DNA from 2 places in the Paraburkholderia sp. Ac-20342 genome. Region 1 is predicted to be linked to the other one. Evidence: predicted binding sites of a transcription regulator. Region 1 holds the regulator's gene; the other holds the start of a gene.

What was found. The regulator LexA, encoded in region 1, represses DNA repair genes until DNA is damaged. The targets are predictions, from matches to a motif close to ACTGTATNNNNATACAGT.
Region 2: a site for LexA is predicted at 1,879-1,896, ahead of G3N58_RS16870 (PA0069 family radical SAM protein). Genes of this name have one in related genera too.

The regions. Positions count from the first base shown of each region.
Region 1 is NZ_JAAGPQ010000032.1:56,169-64,025, forward strand. It holds gene G3N58_RS15370 (ABC transporter permease) at 1-541, opposite strand, end outside; gene nodI (nodulation factor ABC transporter ATP-binding protein NodI) at 744-1,658, opposite strand; gene G3N58_RS15380 (universal stress protein) at 2,059-2,523, shown strand; gene G3N58_RS15385 (hypothetical protein) at 2,565-2,711, opposite strand; gene G3N58_RS15390 (DUF2939 domain-containing protein) at 2,828-3,445, opposite strand; gene G3N58_RS15395 (hypothetical protein) at 3,587-3,931, opposite strand; gene lexA (transcriptional repressor LexA) at 4,019-4,669, opposite strand; gene G3N58_RS15405 (sulfate ABC transporter substrate-binding protein) at 4,982-6,028, shown strand; gene cysT (sulfate ABC transporter permease subunit CysT) at 6,168-7,127, shown strand; gene cysW (sulfate ABC transporter permease subunit CysW) at 7,124-7,857, shown strand, end outside.
Region 2 is NZ_JAAGPQ010000036.1:29,970-37,826, forward strand. It holds gene G3N58_RS16865 (TM2 domain-containing protein) at 177-644, shown strand; gene G3N58_RS16870 (PA0069 family radical SAM protein) at 674-1,819, opposite strand; gene G3N58_RS16875 (Lrp/AsnC ligand binding domain-containing protein) at 2,003-2,491, opposite strand; gene G3N58_RS16880 (D-amino acid dehydrogenase) at 2,684-3,970, shown strand; gene G3N58_RS16885 (acyl-CoA dehydrogenase) at 4,180-5,982, opposite strand; gene G3N58_RS16890 (electron transfer flavoprotein subunit alpha/FixB family protein) at 6,081-7,016, opposite strand; gene G3N58_RS16895 (electron transfer flavoprotein subunit beta/FixA family protein) at 7,032-7,781, opposite strand.

The DNA of each region.
Region 1 (7,857 bases):
CGATCATCGCGATGCTGGCGAAGGCGAGACCGGCCAGCACGATGACCGGCAAGCCGAGCAACATCGATGGAAAGCTCGCGTAGCCGAGCACGCCGGCCACGAGCATGATCGCGGCGCCCGACAGCATCGACTTGCTGGCTGCCCAGATCACCTCGCCGAGCACGATATCGCCGAGCGTGAGCGGCGTGTGCATGATCGCTTCCCACGTGCGCTGCACGTGCATGCGCGAAAAGCCCGAATACATCGACTCGAAACTCGCCGACATCATCACGCTCGAGGCAACCGTGCCCGCCGCGAGAAACGCGATGTACGAGACGCCGTCGACGTGCCCGACCATCAGCCCGAGTCCGAGGCCGAGCCCGAACAGATAGATCATCGGGTCGGCGAGATTGCCGAACATCGACGCAAGCGCGAGCTTCTTCCAGACCAGATAGTTGCGGCGCCACACCGCGATCCAGTTCACGGCGTTGGCGGGGAAAGCGGCGAACGGTTCCTGTGCCGAAGGCGTGCCGCCGTGGGTTTCGTAGGTGCGTGCGTCCATGAGGTGTCTCGGGTTGTTCTCGCGTGCCCGGGGTTTGCCGGGTGCCTGCCTTGTGCCTGGTCCGTGCCTGCTTTGCGCGATTTTCTCGGTGGCGTCCCTTGTTTGCGGTTCCTGTCCGGTTGCCGCATCTATTGTGCGACGTCGCGGCTGCTTATGCCTTGCGTGCCGGGCATGTTTCGACGCCTCGTTTCGATGCGCGTTCTCAATCCTGCATCTCGCGGCCCGTGAGCCGCAAAAACACGTCTTCGAGATTCGCCGGCCGATGCAGATAGCGCAGATCGGCGCGCTGCTTGAGCCGCGCATGCACAGGCTGCGCGTCGTTCACGTAGCAGAACAGGGTTTCGCCGCTGATCTCGGTTCGCTCGGCGAGCGGCGCGAGTTCGTCGCGCAACGCAAGCGGGTCGGGGCCGTAGATCTCGATCACGTCGCAGCCGATCTCGGAAGCGATCAACTCGCTCGGCGCGCCCTCGGCGATCTTGCGTCCTTCCTCGATCACGCAGAGCCGATGACATAGCCGCTCGGCTTCTTCCATGAAGTGCGTGGTCAGCAGGATGGTTTTGCCGCGCGCGAGCAGCGAGCGCAACCGCTCCCAGATCAGATGCCGCGCCTGCGGATCGAGCCCGGTGGTCGGCTCGTCCATGATCAGCACGTCGGGGTCGTTGATGAGCGCACGCGCAAGCGTGAGGCGCCGCTTCATGCCGCCCGACAGTTCGCTCACGCGTGCGTCCGCCTTGCTTTCGAGCCGCGCGAATTCGAGCAGTCCGGGCACGGCCGCGCGGCATTGCGCGGCGCTCAAGCCAAAGTAGCGGCCGAACACGAGCAGGTTTTCGCGCACCGTGAAATCGGGATCGAGGTTGTCGAACTGCGGCACCACGCCGACGCGCGCCCGCGCCACGCGCGCACGGCCCGGAATCGGCTCGCCGCACAGGCGGATTTCGCCGGCATCGGGCGACGCGATGCCGAGCAGCATGCGCAAGGTCGTGGTCTTGCCCGCGCCGTTGGGGCCGAGCAGGCCGAAGCATTCGCCCGCATTGACATGGAACGACAATCCATCGACGACCGTTTTTTCGCCGTAGCTTTTCCTGACCTGATGGAATTCGATAGGGGCGGCAGGCATGGATCGATGAAGGCTCCGGAAGAACACGCTACGGCAGGCAATGGACGCGGTGCGCGCGGATGGCCGCAACGGCTACGAAAGCAGTCCATTCTAGGGCATTGTCGAGCGAAGACGCCTGCAGCCCTGTTGGGCGTAGACGCGTGTTGGACATCCTTCAGGCACCTATCGTGCTGGGGAATCGATGCTCGGGGGCGACGCTGAACGGAGCGTCGCCACGCCACGCGATATTTTTTGCGCTGCCATATTTGCGTGCAAAACCGGGCCGATGCCGCCGCAACGTCCGTGCGGCCTGCATTAACCTGTAGCGACTACGCACTTAGCGTTTTCCATCTCTTGCAAGCTGAATTGCGGCGCACCATGATTGACTCAGACCGCGCTTTCCGCGCGAAGGGAGAAAATGATGGCGAGCTACCAGAAAATCCTGTTGTGCTACGACGGCTCGCGCGAAGGCCGTAAAGCCCTGCGTTGCGGCGCCGATCTGGCGTTGGACCTGAAGGCGGAAACGCATTTGCTGTCGGTGGTCGACATGCGTTCCAGCATCGCGCAAAGCGCGGGCCTGTTGACCGACGTGGCCTGTGGCAGCTTCGAAAAAACCGCCCGCGAGATTCTGCAGGAGGGCGTGAACTGGCTGACCGAGCGCGGCGTGAACGCACAAGGGCATTTCGCGTTCGGCCATCCGATCGACGAGATCGCCAATCTCGCCAATGAGTTGCAGGTCGATCTCGTGGTGGTCGGTCATCGCTGCCGGACCGGCTTGTCGCGCTGGTGGATGGGCGCGGGTAATACGCCGCTGCTCGATCGCGTGTCGTGCAGCATTCTGGTCGCGTGTTCGTCGGTGCAGGAGCAACAGCAGGCCGCGGCCTGACGCGGTGATGTACCGATGAGCGTTGCCTGAGCAACGCTTGCTTATGCAAGATGAGGCACGATCACGCGCGGGATTTCGACATGGCGCGATCGTGCATGAGAGTTGACGCGTGCGGCTCGTTGCGTGCCGGTCTGAATGAGGGCTTGCACGAAGGTCTGAATGACGGCCTGAATAACGGCGAGCGCCATTGAAAGACCTCGATGCGGTATCGAACTGCGCCGGGTGTATCGAAACGCTTGTCGCATCCTGTCGAGTGGCCGGCTACGATAGCCGGCCACTCGTCCATTCAGATCAAACTTCCCATTCACTCGTTCAGATTGATCGCGGCGAGCTTCCACGTGATCAGACCTTCGCGGCGGAAGATGGCCGAATAATTCGCATTGCCTTCGCCGCGCCGGTACGTGATGACGAATTCATTGAGGCTGCGATAACCGGCCGTGCTTTGCCGCGCGGGCGGTGCCGCATTCGGTTGATTGGCGTTGTTTGCGGCGGGTGGCGCCGGCTGGCCTTCCGTGCTCGCGGCAGGCGGTGCCGCCGGCTGCTCGCCCGGGGTGCCGCGTGGCGGCATGCCGTTCAGCAGGGCCGCGACACCGTCTGGTGTCGCATAGGCATCGACGAGCGGACCGATCAACGTCACGCCGATCACCGCGCCAATCGTGGCTATCTTGTTACCGGCGTCCGCTTCGAGCCGGCGCGTCAGCATGTCGGCCACCTGCAGCTTGAGGCTGTCGCGTAACGCGGGAAAGTCGACGTATGAATTGACGGTTTGCACGTCTCGCGCATCGGCCGCGCGTTTGAGATTATTCACCGCGATATACGGCGACGCATAAATAAACCCTAGCGCGGCAATCACGATGACCACGATCAACGTGATAAGTAGTGGCCGGGTGGCACTGCCCTGGATGCGTTTCTGAACTCTCATCGGATCGGACTCTCCCGTCAGGTTGGGTCTAACGTGGACCACGGCGAGGACGAAACGATCCCAATACCACGCGAATACCTGAACACAGGAAGTACGCTCCGCGTTCATTCACAAATTATTCAGGACTCGCTCAGAATTTGCTCAGGACTCGAACACCGCGCCGTGCATATTGGCTTCGTCGGCTATGCAGCGATCGATCATACGGCATACGGCCTCGATCGTGCCGACCATGATTAATCGCGATGGCCCATGATAGACGCGCACCGGCGCGCGACGCGATGGCTCGGCCGTATTCAAGCCCGAATTCAGCGAGACGCGCGCGAATGCCGGCAACGACGACGGCAAGCCGGAGCTTGAAGCGGGCTCGTCGAACAGCGACGGCGTGTGCTCAGCGGGCGCTTCGATCAGTGGGCAGGGCGTGAGCTTGCGCAGATGGCGCAGACGGCCGAACTGGCGAAAAGGCAGCAGACGGGCAAGACGTTCCATGAGTCTCTCCAGGCGATGCGAGGTAAATGCAGCTTGGGTTGGACAAACCGGCGCGAGCGGTCCTGGCGGTACGGACGTACCAGCCAATCAGAACTCGCTCGGGCGGATCAGCCCTACGGCGATCCCTTCCAGCGCGAAATCCGCGCTGCCGGTTGCCACGAAGATGTTTTCGTAATCGGGGTTTTCCGCGATCAACTCAATGCCGTTCGAGCGGCGCTTCAGGCGCTTGACCGTGACGTCGTCTCCGAGCCGGGCAATGATGATCTGGCCGTCCTTCGCTTCGCTGCGCTTTTGCACCGCGAGCAGGTCGCCGTCGAGAATGCCCGCGTCGCGCATCGACAGGCCGCGCACCTTCAGCAGGTAGTCGGGCTTGCTCGAGAACAGCGCCGGGTCGCATGCGTAGTGCTGCGAGATATGTTCCTGCGCGAGGATCGGGCTACCCGCCGCGACCCGGCCGATGAGCGGCAGCGACAACTGCATGAGCCCCGCGTGCGGCAGCGTGAACTGGTGCGGCGCATCATCCTGCCCGGACAGCAGGCGGATGCCGCGCGAGGCGCCGGCCGCGAGCTCGATCACGCCCTTGCGGGCCAGCGCGCGCAGATGTTCTTCCGCCGAATTGGCTGAGCTGAAACCCAGTTCGGCCGCGATTTCGGCGCGGGTGGGCGGAAAGCCGGTGCGTTCGATCGCGCGGCGGATCAGATCGAAAACCTGCTGCTGTCGTGCGGTGAGTTTTGTCATGGCCACTGTATGTATGAACAGGTGACTGTATTTTTATACAGTATTCGGCGCATTTCAAGCTTTACTTTAAGTTCTCGAAACGGGGGACGTTCCGGCGTCGCTTTGGGGCGTCATCGCGGCTGTTTGGTCGTTACAGCGCCGCGCCCGTCTGTCGTTACCACTTTTGCGTATTAAAAAATGAAGAAACATTATTTTTAATGATGAAAGCGCTTCGATAGACTGGCTTCCGGGTTGGCGCTCATGTGCACGTGACCGCGACGCAAAACAACAGCAGATTCGCCAAGGCGGATCATCACGCGGAGAAAAGTTGACATGAACCATCGGCAGACGGGGCTTACGGGCAGGACGAAACGATTCATCGCGGCATTGGCCGTCGGCGCGGCGGGCGCGCTCGGCATGTTCGGCGCGAGCGGGGCGGCGCATGCCGACACGACGCTGCTCAATGTGTCCTACGACCCGACGCGCGAGCTGTATCAGGACATCAATCAGGCCTTCGGCAAGGAATGGAAGGCGAAGACCGGCGAGACGGTCAATTTCAGGCAGTCGCATGGCGGCTCCGGCGCACAGGCGCGCTCGGTGCTCGACGGCCTGCAGGCCGACGTCGTGACACTGGCGCTCGCTTACGACATCGACGCGCTCGCGAACAAGGGCCTCGTCGACAAAAACTGGCAGAAGCGCCTGCCCGACAATGCCTCGCCCTACACGTCGACGATCGTGTTCCTCGTGCGCAAGGGCAACCCGAAGCACATCAAGGACTGGGACGATCTCGTCAAGCCGGGCGTGTCGATCGTCACGCCGAATCCGAAAACCTCGGGCGGCGCGCGCTGGAACTACCTCGCCGCGTGGGCGTACGCCGAGCACCTGCCGGGCGGCAACGCGCAGACGGCGAAGGCGTTCGTCGGCAAGCTCTATAAAAACGCGGGCGTGCTCGATTCGGGCGCGCGCGGCGCGACCACGAGCTTCGTGCAGCGCGGGATCGGCGACGTGCTGATCGCCTGGGAAAACGAGGCGTTCCTGTCGCTGAAGGAATTCGGCCCGGACAAGTTCGAGATCGTCGTGCCGTCGGCGAGCATTCTTGCCGAGCCGCCGGTCGCGGTGGTCGACAAGGTCGTCGACAGGCATGGCACGCGCAAGCTCGCCGAGGCCTATCTGAACTTCCTCTATAGCGAAGAGGGCCAGGAGATCGGCGCGCGCAACTTCTATCGTCCGCGTTCGAACAAGGTGCCAGCCGAGCTGACCGCGAGGTTTCCGAAGCTGAAGCTCTACACGGTGGACGATTCGTTCGGCGGCTGGGCTAACGCGCAGAAGACCCATTTCGCGGACGGCGGCGTGTTCGATTCGATCTATCAGCCGCAGTAACAGCGGTTGCCGCCGCGCCTGAAAACGAGCGCGGCGGCAATGCCGCATCAGGCAGCATAAGACGACATAAGGCAACGCGCGGCGCGGCGGCGCGCGGGCCATCCGCCGCGCGAGCATCAACCCTGAACGAGTATCCAGCATGACCACGTTGACCTTTCGCAAGCCGAGCGCATTGCCCGGCTTCGGCCTGACACTCGGCATCACGGTGGCGTATTTGAGCCTCGTGGTGCTGATTCCGTTGGCATCGACGTTTCTGAAGACCTCGACGCTCGACTGGGACCAGTTCGTGCGCGCGGTCACCTCGCCGCGCGTGCTCGCGTCGTATCGGCTGACGTTCTTCTCGGCGCTCGGCGGCGCGCTCATCAACGCGGCGTTCGGCTTTCTCGTCGCGTGGGTGCTGGTGCGCTACACGTTTCCGTTCAAGCGCATCGTCGATGCGGTCGTCGATCTGCCGTTCGCGCTGCCGACCTCGGTGGCCGGCATTTCGCTCGCGGCGGTGTATGCGGGCAACGGCTGGATCGGCCAGTTTCTCGTGCCGCTCGGCATCAGGATCGCGTTCACGCCGGCCGGCGTGCTGGTCGCGCTGACGTTCATCGGCCTGCCGTTCGTGGTGCGCACGGTGCAGCCGGTGCTGGAGGAGTTCGAACGCGAGCAGGAAGAGGCGGCCGCCTGCCTCGGCGCGTCGCGCTGGCTCACGTTTCGCCGCGTCGTGCTGCCGGCCGTGTTGCCGGCGCTGCTGACCGGCTTCGCGCTCGCCTTTGCGCGCGCGCTCGGCGAATACGGCTCGGTGATCTTCATCGCCGGCAACGTGCCGATGAAATCGGAGATCACGTCGCTGCTCATCATCACGAAGCTCGAACAGTACGACTACGCGGGCGCGACCGCGCTCGCGGTCGTGATGCTGATCGTGTCGTTCCTGATGCTGCTGTTCATCAATACGTTGCAGTGGTATTTGCAGCGGCGCACGAGCCGCGGCGGCGCGGGGCCCGTGCCGCAGGGGCCGGCGGGCGGCGCCGTGAGCAACGCGGCGAGCGGCGCCACTGGCACAGCAACGAGCCATGCAGCGCGGGTCGCGGCAGTCGGCGGAGGTGCGCAATGAGCGGCCGTTCTACGAACCCGGGCAACCACGCGAACGGTGCCAGCGAAGTGCAGGGCGCAAATTCCACGCGGGCCCGCGCCAGTGCGTCGCTTGACACCTCGCTTGACACCTCGCTTGGCACCTCGCCTGATACGTTACTCAACACGTCGCCCGGCGTGCCGCGCCGGCCCGATCCGGTCAGCGAGCCGCCGGCGGTGCGCTGGCTGCTGACCGGCATCGCGCTGCTGTTTCTCGCGCTGTTCCTCGTCGTGCCGCTTGTCGCCGTGTTCTATCAGGCGCTCGCCAAGGGGCTGCGCTTTTACTTCGCGTCGCTCGCCGATCCCGATGCGCTCTCGGCCATCAAGCTGACGCTGCTGACCGCCGCGATCGCCGTGCCGCTCAATCTCGGGTTCGGTCTCGCGGCGTCGTGGTGTATCGCGAAGTTCGAGTTTCGCGGCAAGGCGCTGCTGACCACGCTGATCGATCTGCCGTTCTCGGTCTCGCCGGTGATCTCGGGTTTGATCTACGTGCTGATGTTCGGCGCGCAGGGCTGGTTCGGCCCATGGCTCGAAGACCACGACGTGCAGATCATCTTCGCGGTGCCGGGCATCGTGCTCGCGACGATCTTCGTGACGTTCCCGTTCGTCGCGCGCGAACTGATTCCGCTGATGCAGGCGCAAGGCAACGACGAGGAAGAAGCCGCACACGTGCTCGGCGCCTCGGGCTGGCAGATTTTCCGCCGCGTCACGCT
Region 2 (7,857 bases), on a different contig from region 1:
CACCCTTACACAAACGTTCAGCCCTCACGGCCGGCTCCCTACCCGCCTTCAGCCCCACGCCTAGTCGCAATGTGACCTCCCGCGCGCGGCAGGCGTAGAATGCGCGTCGGTCCGCGCCATGCGGCGCGCCGCTCCTGCCGCTCCTTTCGACCGCCCGTCATTCTGCCCACGCGTCCATGTCCACCGCTGCCTCGACTTCCCCGCGCTTCAGATCCAAGACCATTACCGCCGCGCTCGCGTTCCTTTTCGGTAGCCTCGGCGCCCATCGCTTCTATCTGTACGGCACCCGGGACATTTACGGCTGGGCGCATCTGATCGGCACGCTGATCGGCATTCCCGGCGTGATGTTGCTGATCGCCACCGAGCGCGCTTCGATACTCGGCTGGGTGCTCGCGACCACCGGCGCCATTTCGCTTTTCGCCGCGTTTCTTGCCGCGCTCGTCTACGGGCTGCGTCCGGATCAGAAATGGGACGCGCAGTTCAACGCCCACACCCAACGCAAAAGCCGCTCCGGCTGGACGGTCATTTTCATCGTCATCTTTTCGCTGCTGATCGGCGCGTTCCTGCTGATGACCGGCCTCGCCGTCTCGTTCCAGACCTACTTCGAGAGTCAGGTGGAAGCGGCCAAGGCGCTCTCGCAGTAACGGCCAGCGGGCGGGTTCCAGACACCGCGCTAAAACAGCCTCAATTGCGGATTGTCGCGTGACGCTTCCCGCTCACGCGATGGCTCGCCCCGCCGGAAGTGCGACATGTCGAGAATGCCCCGGTCGCGCCCGTTCAGCCCCAAACGGCGCACGGTCTGGTGAAAACGCTGCTTGAGCATGTCCGCCCATAAACCCTCTCCTTTCATGCGCGTCGAAAACGACGAGTCGTAGTCTTTGCCGCCGCGCATGTCGCGCACGCGGCTCATGACCCGCTCGGCCCGGTCGGGAAAATGCGCGCTCAGCCAATCCTTGAAGAGCGGCGCGACTTCCCACGGCAAACGCAGCACGATATAGCTCGCGTTGCTGGCACCGGCTTGCGCGCAGGCTTCGAGCACGCGCTCCATGTCCGGTTCGGTGACGAACGGGATGACCGGCGCAATGCTGACACCCACCGGAATACCGGCCTCGCTCAGCGTACGGATAGCGCGCAGACGGCGCGACGGCGTGGCCGCGCGCGGTTCGAGCGTGCGCGCGATGTCGGCATCGAGCGTGGTGATCGTGATCGCCGCCATGAATTGCCCGCGCGCGGCCATCGGCGCGAGCAGATCGATGTCGCGCTCGATCAGCGACGACTTGGTGATCGCCGCGAACGGCTGGCTGCGTTCGCTGAGCACTTCGATCACACGGCGCGTCAGGCGCAAGTCGCGTTCGGCCGGCTGCCATGCGTCGGTGGCCACGCCGAGCGCGATCGGCTCCGGCACATAGGACTTCTTCGACAGCTCGCGTTCGAGCAATTCCGGCGCATTGATCTTCGCGTAGATACGGCTTTCGAAGTCGAGCCCCGGCGACAGTCCCAGATAACTGTGCGTCGGCCGCGCAAAGCAATAGATGCAGCCATGCTCGCAGCCGCGATACGGATTCAACGACACGCCGAACGGAATATCCGGCGACGCATTGCGCGTGAGGATGGTCCTGGCGCGCTCCTCGAACACCTGCGTGCGCAGCGCCCTCGGCTCGCCGTCTTCCGTGGCGCCCGGCAGCCAGCCGTCGTCGACCGCTTCGCGCTGGTCGACTTCGTAGCGGCCTTGCAGGTTCGTCACCGCCCCGCGCCCCTTGCGAGACGCAGGCGGCGCAATCGGAAATTCGGGAATGGAAGAGGTGTCGGGATCGGTCACGGCAGGCCACAGCAAGAGCTACACAAACGCACGTCCAAACAAAAAAACGGCGCAAAATACCTGTATAAATATACAGTGTTTACGCCGTTTGTCGAGCGTTGTTTCCACGCCCGCGAACTGGGCGCTGAAGCCGCCGCCGCGCGCCCTTGCGCCTTTATTCCCTCTTGTGCCGCCTAGGAGCCGCTACTCGCCCACCGCGATCGTCAGCGTCTCCTTGATCTCCTCCATCACCACATAGCTCTTCGACTGCACCGCGCCCGGCAGCTGCAGCAGGATGTCGCCGAGCAGCTTACGGTAGTCGGCCATCTCGCCAATGCGCGCCTTGATCAGATAATCGAAGTCGCCCGAGACGAGATGGCACTCGAGTACCTCGGGGATCTTCTGCACCTCGCGCCGGAACTGGTCGAACATGTTGCCGCTCTTGTGGTCGAGCGTGATCTCGACGAACACGAGCAGCGCCGCGCCCAGCTCGGCGGGGTTCACGCGCGCGTGGTAGCCCATGATCACGCCGTCGCGCTCCATGCGCTTGACGCGCTCGATGCACGGCGTCACCGACAGCCCGACCTGCTCCGCGAGGTCCTTCATCGCCATCCGGCCGTCCTGCTGCAGGAGCCGCAGGATCTTGTGATCGAGCTTGTCGAGGGCCCGCACGGGCTGGCGCTGTGTACGCATGATGTTTTTTCTGAAAATGATGAAAATACGATAACAAAACCTGACGGGCTGTTAATAGTATAGCGGTTAACACTGGGCAAACCGCGTTACACCTCGGGTTAGCACTGACGAGTCGAACGTGAATCGAGCCAACTCGACACCGCCGGCGAACGCCACCGCCCTACTCACCCTTCTGAAATATCTGGAGCAGCTATGCGAGTCGTCGTTTTGGGCAGTGGCGTGGTCGGCGTGACGAGTGCGTACTATCTTGCGCGCGCGGGTCACGAGGTGACCGTCATCGACCGCGAGGCCGGCCCGGCGCTCGAAACCAGTTTCGCCAACGCGGGCCAGATCTCGCCGGGCTATGCGTCGCCGTGGGCTGCGCCGGGCGTGCCGCTGAAGGCCGTCAAGTGGATGTTCCAGAAGCATGCGCCGCTCGCGATCCGTCTCGACGGCACGGCGTTCCAGCTGCAATGGATGTGGCAGATGCTGCAAAACTGCACGGCGTCGCGCTACGCGGCGAACAAGAGCCGCATGGTGCGCCTCGCCGAATACAGCCGCGATTGTCTACAGGCGCTGCGCGCCGACACCGGTATCCGCTACGAAGGCCGCACCGGCGGCACGCTGCAGGTGTTCCGCACGCAGCAGCAGTTCGACGGCGCCGCGAAAGACATCGCCGTGCTGCAGGACGCCAATGTGCCGTACGAACTGCTGTCGGCGGCCGAACTCGCACAGGCCGAACCGGCGCTCGCCGCGGTATCGCACAAGCTCACGGGCGGCCTGCGTCTGCCCGGCGACGAAACCGGCGACTGCCAGATGTTCACGACGCGCCTGGCCGCGCTCGCCGAAGAACTCGGCGTCAAGTTCCGCTACAACACGCCGATCGACGCGCTCGCGATGGCGGGCGGCCGCATCGCCGGCGTGCAATGCGGCGGCGAACTGGTGCGTGCGGATTCGTTCGTGGTCGCGCTCGGCTCGTACTCGACGCGCTTCCTCGACGGCATCGTGAAGATTCCGGTCTATCCGCTGAAGGGTTACTCGATCACCGCGCCGATCGTCGATGCGGCGGCCGCGCCGGTGTCGACGGTGCTCGACGAGACCTACAAGATCGCGATCACGCGCTTCGACGACCGGATTCGCGTCGGCGGCATGGCCGAGATCGTCGGCTTCGACAAATCGCTGCGCCAGGCGCGCCGCGAAACGCTCGAACTGTGCGTGAACGACCTGTTCCCGGGCGGCGGCGATACGTCGAAGGCGACCTTCTGGACCGGTCTGCGGCCGATGACGCCGGACGGCACGCCGATCGTCGGCCGCACGCCGGTGCCGAACCTGTTCCTGAACACGGGGCATGGCACGCTCGGCTGGACAATGTCGTGCGGCTCGGGCCAGTTGCTGGCCGATCTGATGTCGGGCAAGCAGCCGGCCATCCGCGCCGACGATCTGTCGGTGCATCGCTATCTGGGTGAGACGGCGGGCGAGCATCGGCCGGCTTATGCGTGAGCGAGCGGCGCAAGCAACGTTGACTTCGGCATCGAACGGCATGCCGATGCGTTGATACGGACGTAGCAAGCATCGCTGAGTACGAACAGCAAAACCCAAATCGCAAAAACAAACGGCGCCTCACGAGGCGCCGTTTGCATTGCAGCCGGCATGAACATCCAGAGAACGTCCGCCGATCATCCAGCCACGATCGCGTCACCCATCCGCGCTCAGAACTGATCCTCCGACAACGCCAGCACGCCCTCGCCGCCCTTCGCATTGACGATCGCCACTTCGAGCGCCGCCGCCTGCGGCAGCACATGCTCCGCGTAGAACCGCGCGGTCGCGATCTTCGCGTCATGGAACGCGGGATCGTCGGCGCGCCGCGCCGACGCCGCGAGCATCGCCCGCGCCATCTGCCAGCCGCCGAGCACGATGCCCGCGAGCTTCAGATACGGCACGCTGCCCGCGAACACCGCATTCGGATCGCCCTTCGCATTCGCGAGAACGAAATCGACGACCGCGTTCATCGCCCGCTGCCCCTGCGCAAGCTGCGTCTTCATCGACGCAAACGCCTGCCCCTGTTGTGCATCTTGCTGCGCGCCCAGCGCCTCAACCGTTCCGGCAATGCCCGCAAGCAGTTCCTTCGCAACCTTGCCGCCGTCGCGCAGCGTCTTGCGGCCGATCAGATCATTCGCCTGGATCGCGGTCGTGCCTTCGTAGATCGGCAGAATGCGTGCGTCGCGGTAGTACTGCGCGGCGCCCGTTTCCTCGATGAAGCCCATACCGCCATGCACCTGCACGCCGAGGCTCGTCACATCGACCGACAGTTCCGTGCTCCAGCCCTTCACGATCGGCACGAGGTATTCGTAGATCGCCTGATGCTGCGCACGCGTCGCTTCGTCCGAATGACGATGCGCGAGATCGCAGTGCGACGCCGCGACATACGCGAGCGCGCGCGATGCCTCGGTGAGGCCACGCATCGTCGACAGCATGCGGCGCACGTCCGGGTGCTGGATGATCGCGACCGACTGCTTCGCCGAACCATCCACGGGACGGCTCTGCACGCGCTCCTTCGCATACGCGACGGCCTTCTGGTACGCGCGGTCCGAGATCGCGACGCCCTGCATGCCGACCGCGAAACGCGCGGCATTCATCATGATGAACATGTATTCGAGGCCGCGATTCTCCTCGCCGATCAACTCGCCGATCGCGCCGCCGTGATCGCCGAACTGCAGCACCGCGGTGGGGCTCGCCTTGATGCCGAGCTTGTGCTCGATCGACACGCAATGCACGTCGTTGCGCGCGCCGAGCGAACCGTCCTCGTTGACGAGAAACTTCGGCACGAGGAAGAGCGAAATGCCCTTCACGCCTTCGGGCGCGTTCGGCGTGCGCGCGAGCACCAGATGCGCGATGTTCTGCGCCATGTCGTGCTCGCCCCACGTGATGAAAATCTTCGTGCCGAACAGCCTGAACGAACCGTCGGCCTGCGGCTCGGCGCGCGTGCGCACGAGCGCGAGATCGGAGCCAGCCTGCGGCTCGGTCAGGTTCATCGTGCCGGTCCATTCGCCCGAGATCAGCTTCGGCACGAAGGTCTGCTTCTGCGCTTCGCTGCCGGCCGTCAGCAGCGCTTCGATCGCGCCGTCGGTCAGCAGGGGACACAGCGCGAACGACAGGTTCGACGCGTTCAGCATCTCGACGCACGGCGTCGCGATCAGCTTCGGCAGTCCCTGCCCTTCATAGTCGAGCGGATGCTGTACGCCCTGCCAGCCGCCCTCGGCGAACTGGCGGAACGCGTCCCTGAAACCCGGCGTCGCGGTAACGACGCCGTCCTTCCAGCTGCTCGGATTGCGATCGCCCTCGACGTTCAGCGGCGCGAGCACTTCGCCGCACAGTTTCGCCGATTCGTCGAGCACGGCCTGGGCCGTGTCGAGGTTCGCGTCCTCGAAGCCGGGCAGCGTCGCGATGTCTTCGAGTCCGGCCAGTTCTTTCATCACGAACAGCATGTCCTTGATGGGCGCCGTATAGCTCATGTCGGTTCTCCTCCCTTGATATGAAAAAAGGGCGCGGGACTTGATCGGTCCTGCGCCCTTCGCTTGCTGTCGGCAGCCTTTTTCAGGCGCCGCGGCGCTTAGCCGAGTTCGTTCACGAGTTCCGGCACGAGCGTGAACAGATCGCCGACCAGACCGTAATCGGCGACGCTGAAAATCGGCGCTTCCTCGTCCTTGTTGATCGCGACGATCACCTTCGAGTCCTTCATGCCCGCCAGATGCTGGATCGCCCCCGAGATGCCGACCGCGACGTACAGCTGCGGCGCGACGATCTTGCCGGTCTGACCCACCTGATAGTCGTTCGGCACGTAGCCCGCGTCGACCGCCGCGCGCGAGGCGCCCAGCGCCGCGCCGAGCTTGTCGGCCAGCGGCTCCAGAACCTTCGTGTAGTTCTCGCCGCTGCCCAGACCCCGGCCGCCCGACACGATGATCTTCGCGCTCGTCAGTTCCGGACGGTCCAGCTTCGTCACTTCACGGCTCACGAACTGCGAGAGGCCCGCGTCGGCTGCAGCCTCGATCTTCTCGACCGCCGCGCTGCCGCCTTCGGCTGCCACTGCATCGAAGCCCGTCGTGCGGACCGTGATGACCTTGATCGGGTCAGCCGACTGCACGGTGGCGATCGCGTTGCCCGCGTAGATCGGACGCTCGAACGTGTCCGGCGAGTCCACCGCCGTGATGTCGCTGATCTGCGCGACGTCGAGCTTCGCCGCGATACGCGGCGCGATGTTCTTGCCCGAAGCGGTCGCCGGCGCGAGGATGTGCGAGTAGTTCTTCGCGATGTTCACGACCGTCGCTTCGACGTTCTCGGCGAGACCCTGTTCGAGTTGCGGCGCGTCGGCGAGCAGCACCTTCGCCACGCCCGCGATCTTCGCGGCGGCGTCCGCTGCGGCCTGCGCGTTGTGGCCTGCGACCAGCACGTGAATGTCACCGCCGATCTTCTGTGCCGCGGCAACCGTGTTCAGCGTCGCGGCCTTGACCGACGCGTTGTCGTGTTCTGCAATTACAAGATTCGTCATTTCTTTCCTCGCCCCTTAGATCACCTTCGCTTCGGTCTTCAGCTTCCCGACCAGCGTCTTCACGTCCGGCACCTTCACACCGGCGGAGCGCTTCGGCGGCTCGGCGACTTTCAGCGTCTTCAGACGCGGCGTGACATCGACGCCGAGGTCTTCGGGCTTCACGGTTTCCAGCGGCTTTTTCTTCGCCTTCATGATGTTCGGCAGCGTCACGTAGCGCGGCTCGTTCAGGCGCAGATCGGTCGTCACGACGGCCGGCAGCGTCAGCGACAGCGTTTCCGCGCCGCCGTCCACTTCGCGCGACACGGTGGCCCTGCCGTCTGCCACGACAACCTTCGAGGCGAACGTGGCCTGCGGCAGATTCGCGAGCGCGGCGAGCATCTGGCCGGTCTGGTTCGAATCGTCGTCGATGGCCTGCTTGCCGAGGATCACCAGTTGCGGCTGCTCCCTGTCGACCAGTGCCTTGAGCAGCTTCGCAACGGCCAACGGCTGCAACTCCTCGTTCGACTCGATCAGGATCGCACGGTCAGCTCCAATCGCCAGCGCCGTGCGCAGCGTTTCCTGCGACTGCGCCACACCCGCCGACACCGCGATCACCTCGGTCGCCACGCCCGCTTCCTTCAGGCGCACCGCCTCTTCCACCGCGATTTCGTCGAACGGATTCATCGACATCTTCACGTTTGCGATGTCGACGCCCGTGCCGTCCGACTTGACCCGGACCTTCACGTTGTAGTCGACCACTCTTTTCACTGGCACCAGAATTTTCATGCACACGCTCCAAAGTTACGAATACGTCAACCCGACGAACATTATAGCGACTGCCCTCATGGCAGCCCTGTCGCGG